Regions from separate parts of the Streptomyces sp. NPDC028907 genome, predicted to be linked through region 2. Evidence: predicted binding sites of a transcription regulator. Region 2 holds the regulator's gene; the other holds the start of a gene.
What was found. The regulator HrcA, encoded in region 2, represses chaperone genes, less so after heat shock. The targets are predictions, from matches to a motif close to TTNGCACTCNGNNNNNCNGAGTGCNAA.
Positions count from the first base shown of each region.

Region 1: a site for HrcA is predicted at 2,304-2,330, ahead of groES (co-chaperone GroES). Genes of this name have one in related genera too.

Region 1 is NZ_JBVHVE010000006.1:338,970-346,722, forward strand. Features, by position in the region: gene ACZ4UU_RS20535 (ester cyclase) at 1-18, shown strand, start outside; gene groL (chaperonin GroEL) at 88-1,716, opposite strand; gene groES (co-chaperone GroES) at 1,849-2,157, opposite strand; gene ACZ4UU_RS20550 (polysaccharide deacetylase family protein) at 2,589-3,422, opposite strand; gene ACZ4UU_RS20555 (polysaccharide deacetylase family protein) at 3,419-4,444, opposite strand; gene ACZ4UU_RS20560 (THUMP-like domain-containing protein) at 4,535-5,722, shown strand; gene ACZ4UU_RS20565 (RNA polymerase sigma factor) at 5,768-7,030, opposite strand; gene ACZ4UU_RS20570 (YciI family protein) at 7,078-7,434, opposite strand; gene ACZ4UU_RS20575 (LCP family protein) at 7,546-7,753, opposite strand, start outside.
Region 2 is NZ_JBVHVE010000004.1:98,227-105,979, forward strand. Features, by position in the region: gene ACZ4UU_RS13180 (16S rRNA (uracil(1498)-N(3))-methyltransferase) at 1-410, opposite strand, end outside; gene ACZ4UU_RS13185 (nitronate monooxygenase) at 407-1,492, opposite strand; gene dnaJ (molecular chaperone DnaJ) at 1,593-2,729, opposite strand; gene hrcA (heat-inducible transcriptional repressor HrcA) at 2,730-3,746, opposite strand; gene ACZ4UU_RS13200 (MBL fold metallo-hydrolase) at 3,909-4,646, shown strand; gene ACZ4UU_RS13205 (DUF3097 domain-containing protein) at 4,689-5,504, shown strand; gene ACZ4UU_RS13210 (Uma2 family endonuclease) at 5,482-6,060, opposite strand; gene hemW (radical SAM family heme chaperone HemW) at 6,160-7,392, opposite strand; gene ACZ4UU_RS13220 (SpoIIE family protein phosphatase) at 7,436-7,753, opposite strand, start outside.

The DNA of each region.
Region 1 (7,753 bases), on a different contig from region 2:
GGGGTACTCGGTCAGTGAAGCCCGCGAAGGGGAAGGCCCCGGTCCCGCGCACACGCGCAGGAGCGGGGCCTTCTTCGAGCGCTGGGCTCAGTGGGCGTGCCCGTGGCCGTGGCCACCGGCGGCGGCCGGCTCTTCCTCTTCCTTCTTCTCGACGACCAGGGTCTCGGTCGTCAGGAGGAGGGAGGCGATGGAAGCGGCGTTCTCCAGGGCGGAGCGGGTGACCTTGACCGGGTCGATGACGCCGGCCTTGACCAGGTCGCCGTACTCGCCGGTGGCGGCGTTGAAGCCCTGGCCCTTGTCGAGCTCGGCGACCTTGGAGGTGATGACGTAGCCCTCCAGACCGGCGTTCTCGGCGATCCAGCGCAGCGGCTCGACGGCGGCCTTGCGGACCACGGCGACACCGGTGGCCTCGTCGCCGGTCTTGCCGAGGTTGCCCTCGAGGACCTTGACGGCGTGGACCAGCGCGGAGCCACCACCGGAGACGATGCCCTCCTCGACCGCGGCGCGGGTCGCGGAGATGGCGTCCTCCAGACGGTGCTTCTTCTCCTTCAGCTCCACCTCGGTGGCGGCGCCGACCTTGATCACGCACACGCCGCCGGCCAGCTTCGCGAGGCGCTCCTGGAGCTTCTCGCGGTCCCAGTCGGAGTCGGTGTTCTCGATCTCGGCCTTGATCTGGGCGACGCGGCCCTGGACGGCGTCGGACTTGCCGGCGCCGTCGACGATCGTGGTGTCGTCCTTGGTGACCGTGATGCGGCGGGCGGAGCCCAGCACCTCGAGGCCGACCTGGTCGAGCTTGAGGCCGACCTCCTCGGAGATGACCTCGGCGCCGGTCAGCGTCGCCATGTCCTGGAGCATCGCCTTGCGGCGGTCACCGAAGCCGGGGGCCTTGACGGCGACCGCGTTGAAGGTGCCGCGGATCTTGTTGACGACCAGGGTCGACAGGGCCTCGCCCTCGACGTCCTCGGCGATGATCAGCAGCGGCTTGGAGGCACCGGCCTGGATGACCTTCTCCAGCAGCGGCAGCAGGTCCTGGATGGAGGAGATCTTGCCCTGGTTGATGAGGATGTACGGGTCCTCCAGGACGGCCTCCATGCGCTCCTGGTCCGTCACGAAGTACGGCGACAGGTAGCCCTTGTCGAAGGCCATGCCCTCGGTGAAGTCCAGCTCCAGGCCGAAGGTGTTGGACTCCTCGACGGTGATGACACCGTCCTTGCCGACCTTGTCCATCGCCTCGGCGATGAGCTCACCGACCTGCTGGTCCTGGGCGGACAGACCGGCGACGGCGGCGATGTCGGACTTCTCGTCGATCGGGCGGGCCGTCGCGAGGAGCTCCTCGGAGACCGCGGCGACGGCGGCGTCGATGCCCTTCTTCAGGGCGGCCGGGGAGGCACCGGCGGCGACGTTCTTCAGGCCCTCGCGGACCAGCGCCTGGGCCAGCACGGTGGCGGTGGTCGTACCGTCACCCGCGATGTCGTTGGTCTTGGTCGCCACCTCCTTCACCAGCTGGGCACCGAGGTTCTCGTACGGGTCCTCGACCTCGACCTCGCGGGCGATGGTGACGCCGTCGTTGGTGATGGTGGGGGCGCCGAACTTCTTGTCGATGACGACGTTGCGGCCCTTGGGGCCGATCGTCACCTTGACCGTGTCGGCCAGCTTGTTGACGCCGCGCTCGAGGGCGCGACGGGCGTCCTCGTCGAACTTCAGGATCTTCGCCATGACAGCGGGAGCCCTCTCGAAATCTGTGGGTTAAAAAGACACTGCGCCCCGGGCGCCCGGCTTCTTGTGTGGTCGCGGGGGCCAGGGGCGCAGCTGGAAGCAAAAGGTGCTTCAGAAGGTGCTTCGGGTGAACTACTTCTCGATGATCGCGAGCACGTCGCGAGCCGAGAGGACGAGGTACTCCTCGCCGTTGTACTTCACCTCGGTGCCGCCGTACTTGCTGTACAGCACGATGTCGCCGGTCTTGACGTCGAGCGGCAGACGCTCGCCGTTCTCGAAGCGGCCCGGGCCCACGGCCAGGACGACGCCCTCCTGGGGCTTCTCCTTGGCGGTGTCCGGGATGACCAGGCCAGAGGCGGTGGTCTGCTCGGCGTCGAGCGGCTGGACCACGATGCGGTCCTCGAGCGGCTTGATGGCAACCTTGGAGCTGGTGGTCGTCACGATCCGACCTCCCCCTTCGGAGATCTCACGGGGTTAACTGTCTGAGGTGGCGACCAGGTGGATCCGTCGTCGCGGGTGCCGGACCTGCCCGTCGCGTAGTTGGCACTCTCATCTGCCGAGTGCCAGAGCCGAGACTATGGCGGCGGTTAGCACTCGGTCAAGCGGACTGCTAATTCGCTGCGCTGGCCGAGCCGCGATTCGGGTGACCGGAGTCGCGGTGACCGCCCTGGGGGCTGCGCCCCCAGCCCCCCCCTTATCGGCCTGAACGGCCTCGTCCTCAAACGCCGGACGGGCTGGAGGGCCGGGCCGGCGCCGATCGGCGCCGCATGTTGACCTCGTCCTCGAACGGCCCACAGAAGGCCGGACCGACAGGTCCTTGCCCTCAAGCACCGGACGGGCTGGAGGGGCTGGGCCCGCCTCGGGAGGTTTCTTCAGATGTAGTCCTCCAAGCGGCCTACCGTCAGGCCTCTGCGCTGGATCTCGCGCAGCAGCCTTGTCGTGCGGTCTCTCAGGGAGAGGCCGGTCGGTTCGCCTGAGGGGACGGAGATGATGTCGCCTGGGTGGAGGCGGGTGGGGCCGTGGGCGTAGGTGAGTTCGCCGTCGGCTTCCATCGCGGCCCGCCACAGGGTGATCGCCGCGATGCCGCAGTCCCTCGCCGCGCGGAGGGTGGTGGTGTCGTACGTGCCGTAGGGCGGCCGGAAGAGGCGGGGGCGGATGCCGAAGCGGGCGCGGAGTTTGTTCTGCTGGCCGCAGATCTCGGCGCGCTGGCCGGCGTACGGCAGGCCACGCAGGGCGGCGTGGTCGAGGGTGTGGTTCTGGATGGACGCGCCCACCGAGCGCAGGCGCGCGAAGTGGCCGTAGCCCGGGCCGACGACACTGTCCGTGAGGAACATGCTGACGGGCAGCCGTAGTTCACGGACCAGGTCGACGAAGCGGGGGTCCTTCTCGGCGCCGTCGTCGTAGGTGAGGAAGACGACCTTGTCCCGGGTCGGGACGCGGTGCACGACGGGCAGCGGATCGTGGGCGGGGAGCCGTAGCCGGTGGGCGGGCGGGGACGGCGGTGCGGGGAGCGGGGCGGTCAGGCCCCAGTGGCGGTAGGGCTGTGCGGTGTGGGTCGGGCCCTTCGCCGAGCGGGCGCTGTGTGACCTCTCGGTGGGCGGACCTGCCTCCGGAGCCACGGCCGTCGTCGGCCGGGCGCAGCCGGCGAGCAGCGTGGACGCCAGGGCCACGGCTGCCAGCACGCGCGGCCCCGGCGTCGGCCTCACAGGTAGTCCTCCAGCCGGGCCACCGCGTACCCCTCGGCCGTGACCTTGTTCAGGAACCGGCGGATCATGTCCGGCATTGTGCCCTTCCAGTCGTCCCGGCCCCGGAAGTGCGTGAGGACGATGTCACCCGGTCGGATCCTGCGGTCCCACTCCCGGTAGTCCCAGTGGTCGACGAAGACCTCCTCGTTCCACAGCGGGACGTACTTGACGCCGCACGACTTCGCGGCGCGCAGGCTGTCCCGGTTGTAGTTCCCGAAGGGCGGGCGAAAGAGCAGCGGGCGCTTGCCGTAGCGCTCCTCGATCACGTCCTGCATGGCGCAGATCTCGTACTGCTGACGGCGGTAGGAGAGTCCGGGGAGGTAGGGGTGGTGGAGGGTGTGGTTGTTCAGGGAGACCCCGTCACGCTGCATGCGCTTGAAGTAGCCGTAGTCGTCCTTGATCAGGTAGTTGCTGAGGAAGGCGGTGTACGGCACCTGCAGGTCGTTCATCATCCGCAGGAACGCCGGGTCCTTCTCGGCGCCGTCGTCGATCGTGAGGAAGACGACCCGTTGCTTGGTGGGGATGGTGGTGAAGACCGGCGGGAGGCCGAGTTCCTCGTGCCCGTCGACCTCGAAGCCCTCGCGGGTGGTGATCTTCGGCTTGGTGAGGGGCGGGGGCGGGGGCGTGAGGGGGATTCTCGCCAGGCCCCAGCGTCTCGCCGCGGCGGCCCGGGCGGCGAGGGACTTTCCCGAACGGTACTTCCGGGCGGGCGGGGTCTGGGTGGGCGAGTTCCGGGCCGGTGGGTTCTGGGCGGTGGCCGGGGGCGGCGCCTTCAAGGGCTCTCGGCTGGACGTGGGTCGTGCCGTGCCTGTGCCGCCCTGGCCGCCCGGGGCGGAGGCCGGTGCGCAGGCCGAGGCGATGGCCGCCGCGGCCAGTGCGGCGACTCCGCCGCGGAACCCGGCACGCCCGGGTCTCCGGCGGCGGCGGTGCCTCATGGCTGCCCCATTGCGGTGACTTTTGTCATTTTGTACTACTAGTCGCATGGTGCCGGATCTTCGCAGGCACTCACCCCGAAGCCCGGCCGACACCGCCGCGGGCCGCGGACCATCCACCGACTGGCCGACAATGGCCCGGTGAACGACCTCGCCTCCTTCTCCGCGCTCCTCGCCCCAGAGGGCCGCGCCCTCCTCGACGCCGTACGCGACACCGACCCCGCCGACGAACTCGCCGTCGCCACCCGTCTGCGCCGCGAGCACCCCGCCGAACTGGTGTCGGCGGCGCTCGGGCAGGCGCGGCTGCGGCAGCGGGCGGTGGCGAAGTTCGGGGCGTCTGACGCGGGGCTGATGTTCTTCACGCCGAACGGGGTCGAACAGTCGACGCGGGCGAGAGTGGCGACGCATCGTGCCGAGTCCTTCGAGGCGCTCGGGGTGCGGTCCGTCGCCGACCTGTGCTGCGGGATCGGCGGCGACGCGATCGCCTTCGCCCGCGCCGGGATCCGGGTACTGGCCGTGGACCGGGATCCGCTGACCTGTGCGGTGGTCCGCGCCAACGCCGACGCGCTCGGGCTCGCCGACCTGATCGAGGTGCGCGAGGCGGACGTGACGGAGGTCGACACGGCCGGGTACGACGCCGTGTTCGTCGACCCGGCCCGGCGTTCCTCCAAGCGCGGCCGGATCTTCGATCCGGAGGCCTACTCCCCGCCCCTGTCCTGGGCCGTGTCCGCCGCGCGCACCGCGCCGCTCGGCGTACTGAAGATCGCGCCGGGCATTCCGCACGAGGCGATCCCCGCGGAGGCGACGGCCGAGTGGGTCTCGGACGGCGGGGACGTGAAGGAGGCCATGCTGTGGTTCGGCCCGAACGAGACGCCGGGCGCACGGCGGGCGACGCTGCTGCCCGCCGAGGCCGGCATCTACGTCACCCCCGCCACCATGCTCCCGGACCCCGAGGTCAGGCCGGTCGGACGGTACTTGTACGAGCCGGACGGCGCCGTCATCCGCGCCCACCTGGTCGCCCAGGTCGCCGAGGACCTGGAGGGCGGGCTGATCGACCCGACCATCGCCTACGTCACCGCCGACGAACCGCACAACACCCCCTACGCCACCGCCTACGAGATCACCGATCAGCTCCCGTTCAACGTCAAGAAGTTGAAGGCGCTGCTGCGGGAGCGCGAGGTGGGCGTCCTCACCGTCAAGAAGCGCGGCTCCGCCGTCGAGCCGGAGGAACTGCGCAAGAAGGTCAAGCCGCAGGGGCCGAACGCGGCGACGGTGTTCCTGACCCGGGTGGCGGGGGCGCCGACGATGTTGGTGGGACGGCCGGTGTAGTGCCGGGCGCCACGGTGTAGTGCCGGGTTCTCACCTCACCCCCGGTCACTGCCCGGCGGTCGCCGCCCGCTTCAGCAGCATCTCCCGCTCCCGCTCGTTGCGGGTGAGAGCGGCCGCCCGCTCGAACTCCGCCCGCGCCTCCGCAGTACGGCCAAGGCGCAGCAGCAGGTCGCCGCGCACGCTCGGCAGCAGGTGGTACTCCCGCAGGGCCGGTTCGGCGGCGATCGTGTCGACGATCCTCAGGGCGGGTTCCGGTCCGTCCGCCATCGACACGGCGACCGCGCGGTTCAACTCCACCACGGGTGAAGGGGACCGCGCGGACAGCAGGCCGTAGAGGGTGGCGATGGTCTTCCAGTCGGTCTCCTCGTACGTGTACGCGTGCGCGTGGCAGGCGGCGATGGCGGCCTGGAGGGCGTACGGGCCGGGGGCGCCGGTGGCCGTGGCGTCCGCGCGGGAGAGGGCCGTGATGCCGCGGGCGATGAGCATGCGGTTCCAGCGGCGGCGGTTCTGGTCCTTGAGCAGGACCGGCTCGCCCAAGGGGCCGGTGCGGGCAGCCGTGCGGGACGCCTGGAACTCCAGGAGGGCGGTCAGGCCGTGCACCTCCGGCTCCTTCGGCATGAGACCGGACAGCACGCGGGCCAGGCGCAACGCGTCCTCGCACAGCGCCGGGCGCAGCCAGTCGTCGCCCGCCGTGGCGGCGTAACCCTCGTTGAAGATCAGGTAGATGACGTCGAGGACCGAGCCGAGACGGGCCTCGCGGTCGGGGCCGTACGGGACCTCGAAGGCGACGTTCCTGGTCGCGAGCGTGCGCTTGGCCCGGACGATGCGCTGGGCCACGGTCGGCTCCGGGACCAGGAAGGCCCGGGCGATCTCCGGGGTGGTCAGGCCGCCGAGGAGGCGCAGGGTGAGGGCGATACGGGCCTGAGGCGACAGCACCGGGTGGCAGGTGGTGAAGACCAGGCGGAGCAGGTCGTCGTCGATGTCCTCGGGGTCGGACGGCTCCTCGGGCGGTGCCGTCGTCTCCAGGTCGCGGCCGATCTCCGCGAGCTTGCGGGCGTAGTTCTCGCGCCGCCGGATCAGGTCGACGGCGCGGTGCCTGGCGGCGGCCATGAGCCAGGCGCCGGGGTTGTCGGGGACGCCGTCCCGCGGCCACTGCTCCAGCGCGGCGACCAGCGCGTCCTGCGCGAGCTCCTCGGCGATGCCGATGTCGCGGACGATGCGGGCGACGGCGGCGATGACGCGGGGTGACTCGATACGGAAGACGGTCTCGATGGTGCCGTACGGGTCGGCGGTGGGCTGCGAGGTCACAGCCCACCATGCAACACCCGAACGGCACTGGATCCAAGGAGGGGAGATCAGCCCTCTGCGATTTCCCGGACCTCGCAGGTGACCTGCCATTCCGGGCCGTGGACCTTCACGAAGCGCGAGGCCCACTCCAGCGCCTCGGCCCGGTCCTTGCACTGCATGATGGCGTAGCCGCCGATGACCTCCTTGGACTCGGTGAAGGGACCGTCGGTGACGGAGACGTCCGCGCCGTCCCAGTGCACGCGGGTGCCCTGCGCCGAGGGGGTGAGCCCGGCGGTGTCCAGCATCACGCCGGCCTTGGTGATCTCCTCCAGCAGCTCCCCCATGCGCTGCATCATCTCGGGGCTCGGGCCCTCGGCGGGCGCGGTGGACTCGTCGATCCGGACGAGGGAGAGGTAGCGCGGCATGGTGACTCCTGGATTCGGCGACCGGGTCCTTCCCGGCCTCTCACCCGTGCGTCGAACGGGAGACCCCCGGATCGACACGCCGCCCAGGTTTTCTTCCAAGATCTTTCTCTCTCACCGCAACGACTCCCACAGCTCCCCCGCCTCCGGCTCCCGCGCCACCACCCGGTTGCGGTCGGACGGCGCCGGCACCACCGGCATCGTCACCGTCCGCACCGTGTCCGAGGTCAGGCCCCGCAGGCTCCGGCCGAGGTCCATCAGTTCGTTCAGGGAGTCCAGGCCGGTGTCGGTGGTGAGGCCGGCCGTCGCGGCGTCGGCGACG
Region 2 (7,753 bases):
GTGGCCCGCCACTTGCCGAGGGCTTTCGCGCCCCGCTCGCCCTTCCACTGCGTGATGCACCGGGCGGCCGCCCACGGCACGATCGCGTCGACGCCGGTCTCGGTCATGGTCTCGACGGCCAGCTCACCGCGGTCACCCTTGGGCAGGGCCTGGACGACGGTGATACGGGGCTGCGCGGACGGCTCCTGCGCGACCGCCCCCAGCTCCACCACCAGCCGGTCCTTGCCCTCGGCCGCCTTGACGACGCCCTCGGCCCAGCGCCCGAGCCCGTCGGTGAGGACGACGTCCTCGCCGGCCCGCAGCCGCTTCACCGAGACGGCGTGCCGCCCCTCCGGCCCGTCGAGGACGTACTCCCCACCGGGGGCGACGCCTCGCTCCAGCGACTCGACGACGAACACCGGTGCCGTCATCGGCCGGCACCGCCCCGCGGGAAGGCCGACAACGCTGTCGACGCCGCGGCCAGTTCGGCGATCAGGACGTCGACCAGCTGTCCGGCGGGCAGGTCACGGGCCATGCGGTGCCCCTGCCCCGCCCACAGGGCCATGCCCTGCGGGTCGCCGGAGGAGGCGGCCTTCTTGCGCAGGGGTGAGGTGAGGTGGTGGATCTCGGGAAAGGCGGCGGGGGCGTACGGGCCGTGCTCGCGCATGAACCGGTTGACCAGGCCACGGGCCGGGCGGCCGGAGAACGCGCGCGTCAACTCGGTCCGGACGAACAGCGGGTTGGTCAGCGCCTGCTTGTGCAGGGCGTTCGCGCCGGACTCCTGGGTGGCGAGGAAGGCGGTGCCGAGCTGGGCGGCGCTCGCCCCGGCCGCGAGGGCGGCGGCGATCTGGCTGCCCCGCATGATGCCGCCGGCGGCGACGAGAGGCAGGCTCACGGTCTCCCGGACCTGTGCGACGAGGGAGAGCAGCCCGATGCCGGAACCGTCGGTCTCCGGGTTGTCGCGGTGCGTCCCCTGATGCCCGCCGGCCTCGACGCCCTGCACGATCACGGCGTCCGCACCGGCCCGCTGCACGGCGACGGCCTCGTCCGGGGTGGTGGCGGTGACGAGCGTGAAGGTCCCGGCGCGCCGCAGGGACTCCAGCACCTCGCCGCTGGGCACGCCGAAGTGGAAGGAGACGACCGGCACCGGGTTGTCGAGCAGCACCGCGAGCTTGGCGTCGTACCCGTCGTCCCGCCCGCTGTCCGGGTCCCCCAGCTCGGTCTCGTACCAGGCGGCCTCACCGGCGAGCTGATGGGCGTAGACATCCACGGCGGCGGCATCGGCGTACTCGGGCTGCGGCATGAACAGATTGACCCCGAAAGGCCTGCCGGTCAGCCCCCTGAGCTGCTTGATCTCCTGGTACATCCCGTCGGCCGTCTTGTACCCGGCGGCGAGGAAGCCCAGCCCACCGGCCTCGGCCACGGCAGCGGCGAGCTGCGGCACGGAGACGCCGCCCGCCATGGGGGCCTGCACGATCGGATGGGGGAAGAGATCGGTCAGCGCGGAGGACATGACGGCATGTTGTCACGTCCTCCGAACAAGTCCGAATCGGCCCTTCCCCTTGGCATAGGCCAGCAATTTCCCAAGGGGATCAGCACCCGTCGCCCACGGCTCAGCGCCCGTTGAACGCATCCTTCAGCCTGGAGAACAGCCCCTGCTGCCCCGGCTGGAACTGCCCCTGCGGACGCTCCTCGCCACGCAGCTTGGCCAGCTCGCGCAGCAACCGCTCCTGCTCGGGATCCAGCTTGGTCGGCGTCTGCACCTCGACGTGCACGATGAGATCGCCGCGCCCGCCGCCCCGCAGATGCGTCACGCCCCGCCCGTGCAGCGGGATCGACTGGCCGGACTGCGTGCCCGGCCGGATGTCGACCTCCTCCATGCCGTCCAGCGTCTCCAGCGGCACCTTCGTGCCGAGGGCCGCCGCCGTCATCGGGATCGTCACCGTGCAGTGCAGGTCGTCGCCGCGCCGCTGGAACATCGCGTGCGGCAGCTCGTGGATCTCGACGTACAGGTCACCGGCGGGACCGCCGCCCGGCCCGACCTCGCCCTCACCGGCGAGCTGGATCCGCGTGCCGTTGTCGACACCGGCCGGGATCTTGACGGTCAGGGTCCGACGGGACCGTACCCGCCCGTCGCCCGCGCACTCGGGGCACGGTGTCGGCACGACGGTGCCGAAGCCCTGGCACTGCGGGCAGGGCCGGGACGTCATGACCTGGCCGAGGAAGGACCGCGTCACCTGCGACACCTCACCGCGACCGCGGCACATGTCACACGTCTGGGCGGAGGTGCCGGGGGCGGCCCCCTCACCGTTACAGGTGTTGCAGACGACGGCCGTGTCGACCTGGATGTCCTTCGTCGTACCGAAGGCCGCCTCGTCGAGCTCGATCTCCAGGCGGATCATGGCGTCCTGGCCCCGGCGGGTACGCGAGCGCGGACCGCGCTGCGACGCCGTACCGAAGAACGCGTCCATGATGTCCGAGAAGTTCCCGAAGCCGCCCGCGCCGAAGCCGCCGGCTCCCGCGCCGCCCGCCTGGGACAGCGGGTCGCCGCCGAGGTCGTAGACCTGCTTCTTCTGCGGGTCCGACAGCACCTCGTAAGCGGCGTTGATCTCCTTGAACCGCTCCTGGGTCTTCGGATCCGGATTGACGTCCGGGTGCAGCTCGCGCGCGAGCCGCCGGAAGGCCTTCTTGATCTCTTCCTGCGACGCGTCGCGACGCACGCCGAGAACGGCGTAGTAGTCCGTGGCCACTTACGACTCCGCCAGGATCTGTCCGACGTACCGTGCCACTGCGCGTACCGCTCCCATCGTTCCCGGGTAATCCATGCGGGTCGGTCCGACCACGCCGAGCTTGGCGACTGCCTCGCCGCCCGAACCGTAGCCCACCGACACGACGGACGTGGAGTTGAGTCCCTCGTAGGCGTTCTCGTGCCCGATGCGCACGGTCATGCCCGAATCCCCGGCCTCGCCAAGGAGTTTGAGGAGCACGACCTGCTCCTCCAAGGCTTCCAGAACGGGCCGGATGGTGAGGGGGAAGTCATGTCCGAAGCGGGTGAGATTGGCGGTTCCGCCGATCATCAGCCGCTCCTCGTTCTCCTCGACCAGCGTCTCCAGGAGGGTGGAGAGCACGGCCGAGACGGTGCCGCGGTCCTCCAGGTCGAAGGCCTCGGGGAGGTCCTCGACGAGGGTCGGCACATCGGTGAAGCGCCGCCCGGCGACCCGGCTGTTCAGCCGCGCGCGTAGATCCGCGAGCGACCCTTCGCCGAAGGGGACCGGACAGTCGACCATTCGCTGCTCGACCCGTCCGGTGTCCGTGATCAGTACGAGCATCACGCGCGCGGGCGCGAGGGACAGCAGCTCGACATGGCGGACGGTGGACCGGGTCAGCGACGGGTACTGCACGACGGCGACCTGCCGGGTGAGCTGCGCGAGCAGCCGCACGGTGCGGGCCACGACGTCGTCGAGGTCCACGGCGCCGTCGAGGAAGTTCTGGATGGCGCGCCGCTCCGGCGGGGTCATCGGTTTGACGCCGGCGAGCTTGTCGACGAACAGCCGGTAGCCCTTGTCGGTCGGGATGCGGCCGGCACTGGTGTGCGGCTGGGCGATGAAACCCTCGTCCTCCAGGGCCGCCATGTCGTTACGGACGGTCGCCGGGGAGACACCGAGGTTGTGCCGCTCGGTCAGGGCCTTCGAGCCGACCGGCTCCTCGGTCCCGACGTAGTCCTGGACGATGGCACGCAACACCTGAAGCCTGCGTTCACTCAGCAATCGCGCACACCTCCAGAAGTCGTCCCCTTGGCGCCTCGCCTGGCACTCTGCTCAGGTGAGTGCCAACCGTCCCCGGCCAGTGTACGGCGGTGGGGTACGCCCCGGGCAAGGCCGGTCACGGACCACAGTGCCCGACGCTGTCGTCTTGGCTAGCGTCGCCGTATGACGGTGACTTGGGAAGAGCTGGGGTGGGAACGGCTGGCGGCGGGGGTCGGGCGGTGCCGGCTGCCGGGCTGGGACTGCACGGCGGGGCTGGTCGTCGGGGACGGTGGCGCACTGCTCGTGGACGCCGGGTCGAGCCTCGGGGAGGGCGTGCGGTTGCGTACGCAGGCGCAGTGGCTCGCCGGTCACCGTGTGACTCATCTCGCGCTGACCCATCCGCACTTCGATCATGTCTTCGGGGCGGCGGCGTTCGCGGGGGCCGAGGTGTACGGGGCGGTGGGCGTGGACACGGTGTTCGCGCACGAGCGGGCGGAACTGCGCGCGGACGCCGTACGCCACGGCCTGGACCAGGACGCGGCGGACGAGGCGATCGACGCCCTGGTCCACCCTCACCACCAGGTGAGCGGCGAGTGGACCCTCGACCTGGACGGCGGCCGTCAGGTCCTCCTGGCGAACGTCGGCCCGGCCCACACGGCCCACGATCTGGTCGTGCTCGTACCGGGCGGGACCGTCGGCGACCGGGAGGTGGTCTTCTGCGGCGACCTGGTGGAGGAGTCCGGCGACCCGCAGGCCGGCCCGGACGCCGTACCGTCGCACTGGCCGGCGGCCCTGGACCGCCTCCTCGACCTGGGCGGCGAGGACGCGCTGTACGTGCCCGGTCACGGAGCGGTGGTGGACGCGGAGTTCGTACGACGCCAGCGCGACGCCTTGGCCGCCCGCTTCGGCGTGTCGGGCTGAACGGCGGGACGCGCGGGCCGGGCTTCTCCTATCGTCATCCGAATGCGCCAGTACTCCCCCGACCTGACCCCGCCCTGGAAGAAGCCCAAGCCGGCCCCTGAGGTCCCGGCGGACCCGGGTCTGGTGGTGGAGGAGCCGGGCACGGGCTTCTGCGGCGCGGTGATCCGCTGCGAGGCGGGCACGGTGACCCTGGAGGACCGCTTCGGCAAGCACCGGGTGTTCCCGCTGGAGCCGCGCGGGTTCCTGCTGGAGGGCAAGGTGGTGACGCTCGTACGCCCGTCGAGCGCGGCTCCGGTACGGCCCACCCGCACGGCCTCCGGTTCGGTCGCCGTCCCCGGCGCACGCGCACGCGTGGCCCGCGCCGGCCGTATCTACGTCGAGGGCCGGCACGACGCCGAGCTGGTCGAGAAGGTCTGGGGCGACGACCTGCGCATCGAGGGCGTGGTCGTGGAGTACCTGGAGGGCGTCGACGACCTGCCGTCGATCGTGGCCGAATTCGCACCGGGGCCGGATGCCCGGCTGGGAGTCCTGGTGGACCACTTGGTGCCGGGCTCTAAGGAGTGGCGGATCGCCGAGTCGGTGACCAGCGAGCACGCCCTGGTCGTGGGCCACCCGTACATCGACATCTGGGAGGCGGTGAAGCCGTCGTCGCTGGGGATCGCCGGGTGGCCGAAGGTGCCGCGCGGGCAGGACTGGAAGACGGGGGTGTGCCGGGCGCTGGGGTGGCCGTCGGAGAACACCGGGGCGGTGTGGCAGGCGATTCTGAAGCGGGTGGGGTCTTACAAGGACCTGGAGCCGGAGTTGTTGGGGCGAGTGGAGGAGTTGATCGACTTCGTCACGGGTAGCGGTGGGGCCTGACGTCGGGGAACGTTCCGAACTCGGTGGTGTCCAGTTCTAGCCCCAGAGCCTCCACCGGCAGCGGCTCGCCGAACTTTACGATGTGCTGCTTTCGATAGTCGGCTTCCTCGCCCTTACCAACCGGATTCGTCAGCAGGACGCAGTGCGCCATGATCGGGTCGATGACAAGGTAGGCAGGGATTTGGCCCGCTGCGTAGATAGAGCGCTTGACGCAGTAATCCCGTTCGACGCTGGTCTTGGAGACGACCTCGACAACCATGGTGATCACCGTGGACGGCAGTAGGCGCCCCGAGGCGGGCAGGACCTCGGGCGCCACGACCACCAGGTCGGGGACAGGCTCGCTGGCCTCGTCGACAATGTCGATGTCCTGGGTCTGGAGGGGGTACCAGTGCTCGACGGGAATCTGCCTGCTGATCTGCAGCACGTTGATGTTGTGCACCAGATCAGGGCTCGCCATCATCACGATTACCCCCCGGAGTAGCTCGACCTTGACGCCCTCAGGGGCCTCAAGCTCCTCGAAGACCTTCGTCATCGCACGCTCGTCCACAGCGGTCATCTCCATGGCCTCCACATCCGCCGCGTCCTTTTAGCGGCAGCCTACGAACCAGGTTAGGGACCGAACCGACGTTCCGCACCGATTCACACGTCCGAGTGATCAGTCCACCAAATCCCTGACCACCGCATCCGCCAACAACCGCCCCCGCAGCGTCAGCACCGCACGCCCCTCCGCATACGGCCCCTCCTGCAGCAGCCCCTCCCCCAGAGCCCGCCGCGAGGCCGCGAGCCCCTCCTCCCGCAGCAGCTCCAGCGGCACCCCCTCCCGCAGCCGCAGCTCCAGCAGGATCCGCTCGACCCGCCGGTCCTCGTCCGACAGCAGCTCACGCCCCGCCCCCGGCGACCGCCCCGCCGCCAGCGCCCCCGCATACGCGCCCGGATGCTTCACGTTCCACCAACGCACCCCGCCCACGTGCGAGTGGGCCCCGGGCCCCGCGCCCCACCAGTCCGCGCCTCGCCAGTACAGCTCGTTGTGCAGGCAGCGGCCCGCTTCCGAGGTGGCCCAGTTGGAGACCTCGTACCAGTCGAAACCGGCCGCCGTGAACGTCTCCTCGGCGATCAGGTACCGGTCCGCGTGGACGTCGTCGTCCGTCATCGGGACCTCGCCGCGGCGGATCCGGCGGGCCAGCTGGGTGCCCTCCTCGACGATCAGGGCGTACGCCGACACGTGGTCCGGCCCGGCGCCGATCGCCGCCTCCAGGGAGGCCCGCCAGTCGTCGTCGGTCTCCCCCGGTGTGCCGTAGATCAGGTCGAGGTTGACGTGCTCGAAGCCCGCCGCGCGGGCCTCCGCGACGCAGGCCTCGGGGCGGCCGGGGGTGTGGGTGCGGTCCAGGATCTTCAGTACGTGCTGCTTGGCGCTCTGCATGCCGAAGGAGATCCGGTTGAAGCCGCCTTGCCGGAGCGTGGCCAGATACGCCGGGTCGACCGACTCCGGGTTCGCCTCCGTGGTGATCTCCGCGTCCGGCGCCAGTCCGAACTCGTCGCGGATCGCCGCCAGCATCCGTACGAGATCGTCGGCGGCCAGCAGGGTGGGCGTACCGCCGCCGACGAAGACCGTGCGGACCTCGCGCGGGTCGTCGCCGAGGACCTTGCGGGCGAGGCGGATCTCGTCGACGAGGGTCTCGGCGTAGTTGTCGCGGGAGGCCAGCACTCCGCCCGTGCCGCGCAGCTCGGTCGCGGTGTAGGTGTTGAAGTCGCAGTAGCCGCAGCGGGTCGCGCAGTACGGGACGTGCAGGTAGAAGCCGAGGGGGCGGTCGGCGGACCCGGCGAGCGCGGACGCGGGGAGCGCGCCGTCGGCGGGGACGGGTTCGCCGTCGGGGAGTGCGGAGGGCATGTCCTCCATTGTCCAGCACCCCGGAGGGTCCCGGTCCGGCCGGTCATTCGGCCTGCAGCACCAGCAGCGCCAGGTCGTCCTCCGGCGGGCGGCCGCTGAACTCGTGCACCAGCCTGCGGATCCGTTCCGCGATCAGCTGGGCGTTCAGCCCCGCGCACCCGGCGAGGGCGGTCGCGAGGCCGTCACCGTCGTCGAACTGGCGGGAGCCGCTGCGCCGCTCCGTCACCCCGTCGGTCACGCACAGCAGGGTGTCGCCGGAGCGCAGCTCGAAGGTCTCGGAGGTGTACGTGGCGTCCTCGACGACCCCGAGGAGGGTCTGCGGGTGCGCGGCGGTGTGGACCTCGCCGCCCGCGCCCAGCAG